2 regions of the Acidovorax carolinensis genome follow, and region 2 is predicted to be linked to the other one. Evidence: riboswitches for the same ligand, from Rfam matches in the RefSeq annotation. Region 2 holds a riboswitch; the other holds the start of a gene.
The links. A riboswitch is a leader RNA that binds a small molecule or an ion and turns the genes downstream of it on or off. The one in region 2 is predicted to bind glycine.
Positions count from the first base shown of each region.

Region 1: linked by a shared signal. The riboswitch ahead of CBP34_RS17395 (D-amino acid dehydrogenase) and the one ahead of gcvT (glycine cleavage system aminomethyltransferase GcvT) in region 2 are both predicted to bind glycine.

Region 1 is NZ_CP021361.1:3,700,408-3,703,812, reverse strand. It holds partial or broken gene CBP34_RS17400 (FIST signal transduction protein) at 1-544, shown strand, start outside; gene CBP34_RS17395 (D-amino acid dehydrogenase) at 606-1,928, opposite strand; glycine riboswitch at 2,023-2,131, opposite strand; gene CBP34_RS17390 (peroxidase-related enzyme) at 2,292-3,404, opposite strand; gene CBP34_RS17385 (NAD(P)-binding domain-containing protein) at 3,401-3,405, opposite strand, start outside.
Region 2 is NZ_CP021361.1:2,251,386-2,254,790, reverse strand. It holds gene gcvH (glycine cleavage system protein GcvH) at 1-178, opposite strand, end outside; gene gcvT (glycine cleavage system aminomethyltransferase GcvT) at 249-1,385, opposite strand; glycine riboswitch at 1,430-1,551, opposite strand; glycine riboswitch at 1,565-1,672, opposite strand; gene CBP34_RS10460 (TRAP transporter large permease) at 1,679-2,956, opposite strand; gene CBP34_RS10455 (TRAP transporter small permease) at 2,953-3,405, opposite strand, start outside.

The sequences.
Region 1 (3,405 bases), 1.4 Mb from region 2:
CGCTGCGCAAGGTGCGGGCCACGCTGGCGGGCCTGGTGGATGCCGGCGAACAGCCCCAGGGGGCGCAGCGCACCGGCCACTTTGGTACCGACACGCGTGTCCGCCATATCGTGGGTCTCGATGGCGCGCGCCGGGGTGTGGCGCTGGCCGACCATGTCGAGCCAGGCATGCACCTGGCGTTTTGCCAGCGCAACGTGGCTGCAGCCCGCGCCGACCTGATGCGCATCTGCGCCGAAATCCGCGAAGAACTGTCGCCCGAAGCGCTGGAGCCGGCACCGCTGGCCAGCGCAGCGCAGGGGGATCGGCGCCCGGCGCCTGGTAGCGTGGGGCTGCCGGCGGCAGCACACCGGCCCGGCCCATCCGGGGCGCCATCTACGTGAGCTGCTCCGGCCGTGGCGGCCCGCACTTTGGCGGGCCGAGTGCCGAGCTGCAAATCGTGCGGCATGCGCTGGGTGATGTGCCTTTGGTGGGATTTTTCGCGGGCGGCGAAATCGCGCACCACCACCTGTACGGCTATACCGGCGTGCTGACGGTGTTCATCTGAACGCAGGCGGCCGCGCGGCGTGGGGCGGGCCGCGCGGCGGCGCCCGCCTGGGCCCTGCTGTTCAGGCCTTGTGCGTGCTGGCGACGGGCAGCAATCCGGATGGCGTGTGGCGCGGCATGCCGGTGAACGCAAAGTCCAGCTCGGGCGCCAGGCCGCTCACGATGCGCGCAATCGATTTACCCGAGCCGCAGGCGTGTGTCCAGCCCAGCGTGCCGTGGCCGGTGTTGAGGAACAGGTTGCCCACTTTGGTTTTGCCGATCAGCGGCACGTTGCTGGGCGTGGCCGGGCGCAGGCCGGTCCAGAACTGGGCCTGGCTCGCGTCGCCCGCGCCGGGGAAGAGCTGCTCCACGCGGCGCACGATGGCGTCGCAGCGCACCTGGTTGAGGTTGCGGTCGTAGCCGTTGAGTTCGGCCGTACCGGCGATGCGCAAACGGTCCCCGCCACGCTCGCTGGTGTAGCGCGAGAACACGAGCTTGAACTCGTCGTCCGTCAGGCTCACCTGGTGCGCCATGCGGGCGTCCTTGACCGGCATGGTCACCGAATAGCCCTTGGCCGGATAGATGGGCAGGCGAATGCCCAGCGGCTGCGCCAGCAGCGGGCTGAACGAGCCCATGGCCAGCACGAAGGCATCGCCACGCACGCGCTCGAAGCGGCCCTCGGCGTTGGTCACCTCTACATGGTCGATGGCATCACCCACCTCGCGCAGCGCCGTGATGTGGTGCCCCATGCGGAACTGTACGCCGGCTGCCTCGCAGAGCTTGGCCAGCTCGCGGGTGAACTGGTTGGCATCACCCGATTCGTCTTCGGCCGTAAAGGTAGCGCCGGCCAGCTGCGGGCGGATGTGGGCGAGGGCGGGCTCGATGCGCACGGCTTCGTCGGCGCTGATCACCTGGCGCTCGCAGCCCAGCGCGCGCATCTGCTCCGCGGGGGTCAGGGCGCCGTCGAACTCCTTGGCGTTGGTATAGAAGTGCAGGATGCCCTGCGTGCGCTGGTCGTATGCAATGCCGGTGGCCGCGCGCAGCTGCTGCAACGTGTCGCGGCTGTAGGTGCCCAGGCGCACGATCTGCTCGATGTTGTGGCGCGTGCGCGCCGGGGTGCAGTTGCGCAGGAACGACAGACCCCACAGCCACTGGCGCATGTCGGCGCGGATGCGAAACAGCAGTGGCGCATCTTCCTGGCCCAGCCACTGCAGCACCTTCAGCGGCGCGCTGGGGTTGGCCCAGGGCTCGGCGTGGCTCACCGAAATCTGCCCGCCGTTGGCAAAGCTGGTTTCGGCGCCGGGCGCGCCCTGGCGGTCGATGACGGTGACCTCATGGCCAAGCTGTTGCAGGAAATAAGCCGAAGTCACGCCGAGCAAGCCGGCGCCCAAAACGATCACGCGCATGATTTCTAAAGCCTTTCTGGGCTCTGGCGCTTAATGAACGTGCGTTGATAGCTATTTTTTAAATAGCAATCGAATGGCGCGCGTCCGCCAAGCTGCCGCTCCCCCTGTCCTTGGTACCTGAGAGATTCACCGCGCCGCCCAACTGGCGCGCGGTTTGCTCCTTCGGTGCGCCACGGTGGTGGCGGCTCTCCAGACGGCTTTGATGAATGGTGCAGTACGGGACCTGAGCGTGTATGGGAGTTTGCGCCTTCGGTGCAGCGGCGCCCTTGCGGGCCGCCGTGCTCTCCTGCGGGAGTCATTCTCGCGCCGCTGCCGCGCCCGCGGTGCGCTTATGGATGGTGATCCCTGCTAATGGAACCCGGGTTACGGATGCACGGCTTCGCCGAGGTTCAGCATCAGCCGGTTGGCCCAGGCAAAAAGCGCCGCCGCGTGCACGGTGTCGAGGATCTCCAGGTCGGACAGGCCGGCTGCACGCAGCGGCGCCAGATCCGCTGCTCCCACGGCGCCGGGCGCGCGCGTGAGGACGGCGCTGGCGTGCGCAATGGCGCGCTCGCGCGCGTTGGTGCCGGCGGTGTCGGGGTCGGTGAAGATCTGCGCAATCACATCGTTGCGCTTGGCCAGTTGCTCAAAGCGCTGGGCGTGGACGGACGCGCAGTACACACAGCCGTTGATGCGCGAGACCACGGTGGTGGCGATCTCGCGCTCGGCCCGCGGCAGGCCGCCGGGCGCGTACATGATGGCGTTGAAGGCCTCGGAGCGCTCGGCCAGTACGCGCGGCTGGTGCGCCAGCAGCAGGTAGAAGTCCGAACTGCGGGCCTTGGGGTGGCTGGCGTCCAGCACGGCGTTTTGTTCGGGCGTGGCGGTGGCCGGGTCCAGCACGGGCAACCAGGCGCTCCAGCCCAGGGTTTCGCTGGTGTAGCCGTTCAGGCGCAGCGGCTCGCCGGGGGCGGGCAGGTTGGCCGGGTGAACGAAGGGTGCCTCGGGCGCTGCAGGCGAGGCCGCTTGCGCGGGTGCGCCGCCTGCTGCGCCCAGCGCCGCCAGCGCACCCACACCGGCCAGCACGCGGGCCTGGTAGGCCGCAAAGCCGATCAGCTGCGCCAGCAGCACCACATCGCCCGTGGGCAGGCCCGCCTGCTGCAGCGCCTGCAAGGCCTGGCGGTCGGCCGCTGCGGGGTTGGTGGCCAGAAGCTGCGTGAAGTGCGCGATGGCTTGCCAGCGCGCAGTCTCGGCGGGTGCCGCAGGGTGCTGCGCGCGGGCGGCGTAGTGCGCTGCCAGCGCGGGCAGGCCGCTGACCCGCGCCACGGCCTGCGCCACGCCCACGCGCTCGGCCAGAGTCAGGCCGGTGTCCGGCAATGCGGGCGTCAGCAGCAGGTCTTCGCAAATCTGTGTGGCGGTGATGGCCTTGGCGCGCTGCACACGCGCGGCCTGCACATGCGCCGTTGCCGGGATGAGGGTGGCGATGGTGTCGGTGGTCATG
Region 2 (3,405 bases):
TGACCGACTCGACCACGCCGGCCACGTCGCCCTGGGCAAACGTGGTGCCCACGGCGGGCAGGTCCACAAACACCACGTCACCCAGCGCGTCCTGGGCGTGCACGGTGATGCCGACCACGGCCGCATTGGCGTCGGCGGCGTTGATCCATTCGTGGTCTTTGGAAAATTTGATCGTCATGGGAAAGCTCCTGGAAAAAAAGGAAGGAATCCGGAATGTAGCCGGGCCCTGCGGCGGCGGCGTGGGGTAATTAGCCGCGGTAGTAGTTCGTGGGCACAAAGGGCATGGCGCTCACTTCCATGGGCACGGCCTTGCCGCGCACGATGGCGTTGACGCGCGTGCCCAGGGCGGCATGGGCGGGCAGCACATAGCCCATGGCCACGGGTTTGTCGATGGTGGGGCCCAGCAGGCCGCTGGTGACCTCGCCGATCTTCTGGCCATCCAGGCTTTGCAGCTCGGTGTGCTCGCGCACGGGCACGCGCTCCAGCGCGATCAGGCCCACGCGCTTGCGCGTCAGGCTGGCCGGGTTGTCGAGCTGCGCCAGCACCTTGTCGGCGCCCGGGAAACCGCCTGCGCGGGCGCCACCGGTGCGGCGCACCTTTTGCATGGCCCAGCCAATGGCCGCTTCCACAGGGGAGGTGGTGGTGTCGATGTCGTTGCCATACAGGCACAGGCCGGCTTCCAGGCGCAGCGAGTTGCGCGCGCCCAGGCCGATGGGCTTGACTTCGGGCTGGGCCAGCAGCGCACGCGCCAGCGTGTCGGCCTGCGCGGCGGGCACGGAGATTTCAAAGCCATCCTCGCCGGTGTAGCCGCTGCGCGTCACAAAGCAGTCGCAGCCCGCGATGGCGTAGTTGCCGCCGGTCATGAACACCAGCTTTTCAACGCCCGGCGCCAGGCGCGACAGGGCGGTGACGGCCTGGGGGCCCTGCAGCGCCAGCAGGGCATGGTCGGGCATGGGGAGGACTTCGCAACGCTGGCCGATGCGGGCCTGGATGTGCGCGATGTCGCCCACCTTGCAGGCGCCGTTGACGATCACGAAGATTTCGTTTTGCGCAACACGAAAGAACATCAGGTCGTCGATGATGCCGCCCGCGTCGTTGAGCAGCAGGCCGTAGCGCTGCTTGCCCACGGGCAGGTCGATCACGTCCACGGGCATCAGGCTCTCGAACGCGGCAGCGGCATCGGGGCCGACCAGTTTGAGCTGGCCCATGTGGGACACATCGAACAGGCCGGCGGCCTGGCGCGTGTGCTGGTGCTCGGCCATCAGGCCCGCGGGGTACTGCACGGGCATGGAGTAGCCGGCAAACGGCACCATGCGGGCGCCCAGCTCGATGTGCAGGGCGTTCAGGGGCGTATTGAGCAGGGGGGCGGCGGCAGGTGCGGACATGAAAGCTCCAGGGCAAATGGGGGTCGCGGCACATGTGCCACGGGATTTGCCCTGCTGTCCGCTTTACCTGAGAGATTCACCGCAACACCCTGGCTGGCTGCGCGGTTTGCTCCTTCGGTGGATGGCCTTCGCATGGTGCGGGCCATCTCTCTCCAGCAAGGGAACGCCCGCATCACTGCGGGCGGTTGCCAGTCCTTTTGCCTGAGCGTTCGGGTGTTCCTGCGCCTTCGGCGGTGCCGCGCATCCTCTCTTGCAAGGGACGGGGCACTCTCTCCTGACGGGCACGATTGTACTTACTTCGCGTACACCAGATCGCGCAGCGCCAGCGAAATCCATGGCACATAGGTGATGACCATCAGGCACACCAGGATCACCCCCACGAACGGCAGCAGGTGCTTGATGATGCGGTCCAGCGATATGCGCGCCACCGTGCAGGCGGCAAACAGGTTCACGCCAAAGGGCGGCGTGATCATGCCCAGTGCGAGGTTCACCACCATGATCAGGCCGAAGTGCACCGGGTCCACGCCGAAGTGCATTGCCACGGGCGCCAGGATGGGCGCCAGCACGATGATGGCCGCGCTGGTCTCGATGAACATGCCGATGATGAACAGCGCCGCGTTCACACCCAGCAGGAACAGGGTGGGGGATTGCAACACCGCCTCCAGCCAGCGGCCAATGGCATCCGGCACGCCGGCGCGCGTGATGAGGAAGGCAAACAACCCGGCGTTGGCGATGATGAACATGATTACCGCCGACGAGATGGCCGACTTGCGCAGGATGGCGAACAGGTCCTTGACCTTGATTTCGCGGTAGATCACCACGCCCACCACCAGCGCGTAGAACACGGCCACGGCCGAGGCCTCGGTGGGGGTGAAGATGCCGCCGTAGATGCCGCCCAGAATGATCACAGGCATGAACAATGCCCAGCCGGCCTGCAGCGTGGCGCGGCCAAAGGGCATGCGGCCATCGCCATCGTTCTTGCCCCAGCCCTTGTATTTGCAGTAGGCCCAGACAAACAGCATCAGCGCGCCACTGATCAAGAGGCCCGGGCCAAAGCCGGCGATGAACAGCTCACCAATCGACACCTCGGCGCTCACGCCGTACAGGATCATGGGAATGGAGGGCGGAATGATCACGCCCAACTCGGCACTGGTGGCCTGCAGCGCCGCGGCATAGCTGGTGGGGTAGCCATGTTTGATGAGCGCAGGGATCAAAATGGCGCCAATGGCAAAAGTGGTGGCCACCGACGAGCCCGACACCGCCGCAAAGATCATGCAGGTGAGCACGCAGGTCATGGGCAGGCCGCCCTGCACGCCGCCGACGATGCTCTTGGCAAACTCGACCAGCCGGCGCGAGATGCCGCCGGTTTCCATCAGGTTGCCCGCCAAGATGAAAAACGGAATGGCGGCCAGTGGAAACTTGTTGATCGAGGCGAACATCTCTTTCACCGCGATCAGCATGTTGGCGTTGGCCACCTGGATGCCCAGGATGGAGGCCAGCCCGATCGACACGGCCACGGAGACGGTGAGTGCAAAGCACAGCACCATGGTGGAGATCATTACTGGCGTCATTGCGCGGTCTCCAGTTCCATGCGCTGGGGATCGATCAGGTTGCCGATGATTCCCACCACGCAGAACAATCCGCCCACGGGCATGGCGAGATACGCCCAGAACATCGACACCGACTCCAGCCCGGCCATGCTCTGCACGCCGCCGCGCTGCGCGTAGTCCCAGCCCCACCAGATGATCACGCCGATCAATGCCAGCGCGGCCAGGCATACCACCCAGTCGAGCACGCGGCGAACGCGCGGCGGGCTCCAGCGGTAGAGCACGTCCACGCTCACCATCGCCCCCTGGCGAAACGCGGCTGGAATGGCCAGAAACACCATCCAGATCAGGCTGAAGCGGATCAGCACCTCGGTCCACTCGGCGGGCTGCTCGAACACGAAGCGCATCAGGATCTGGAACATACCCAGCGCTGAGGCCAGGGCCAGCATGGCGCAGGCGCCGAGCATGGCCAA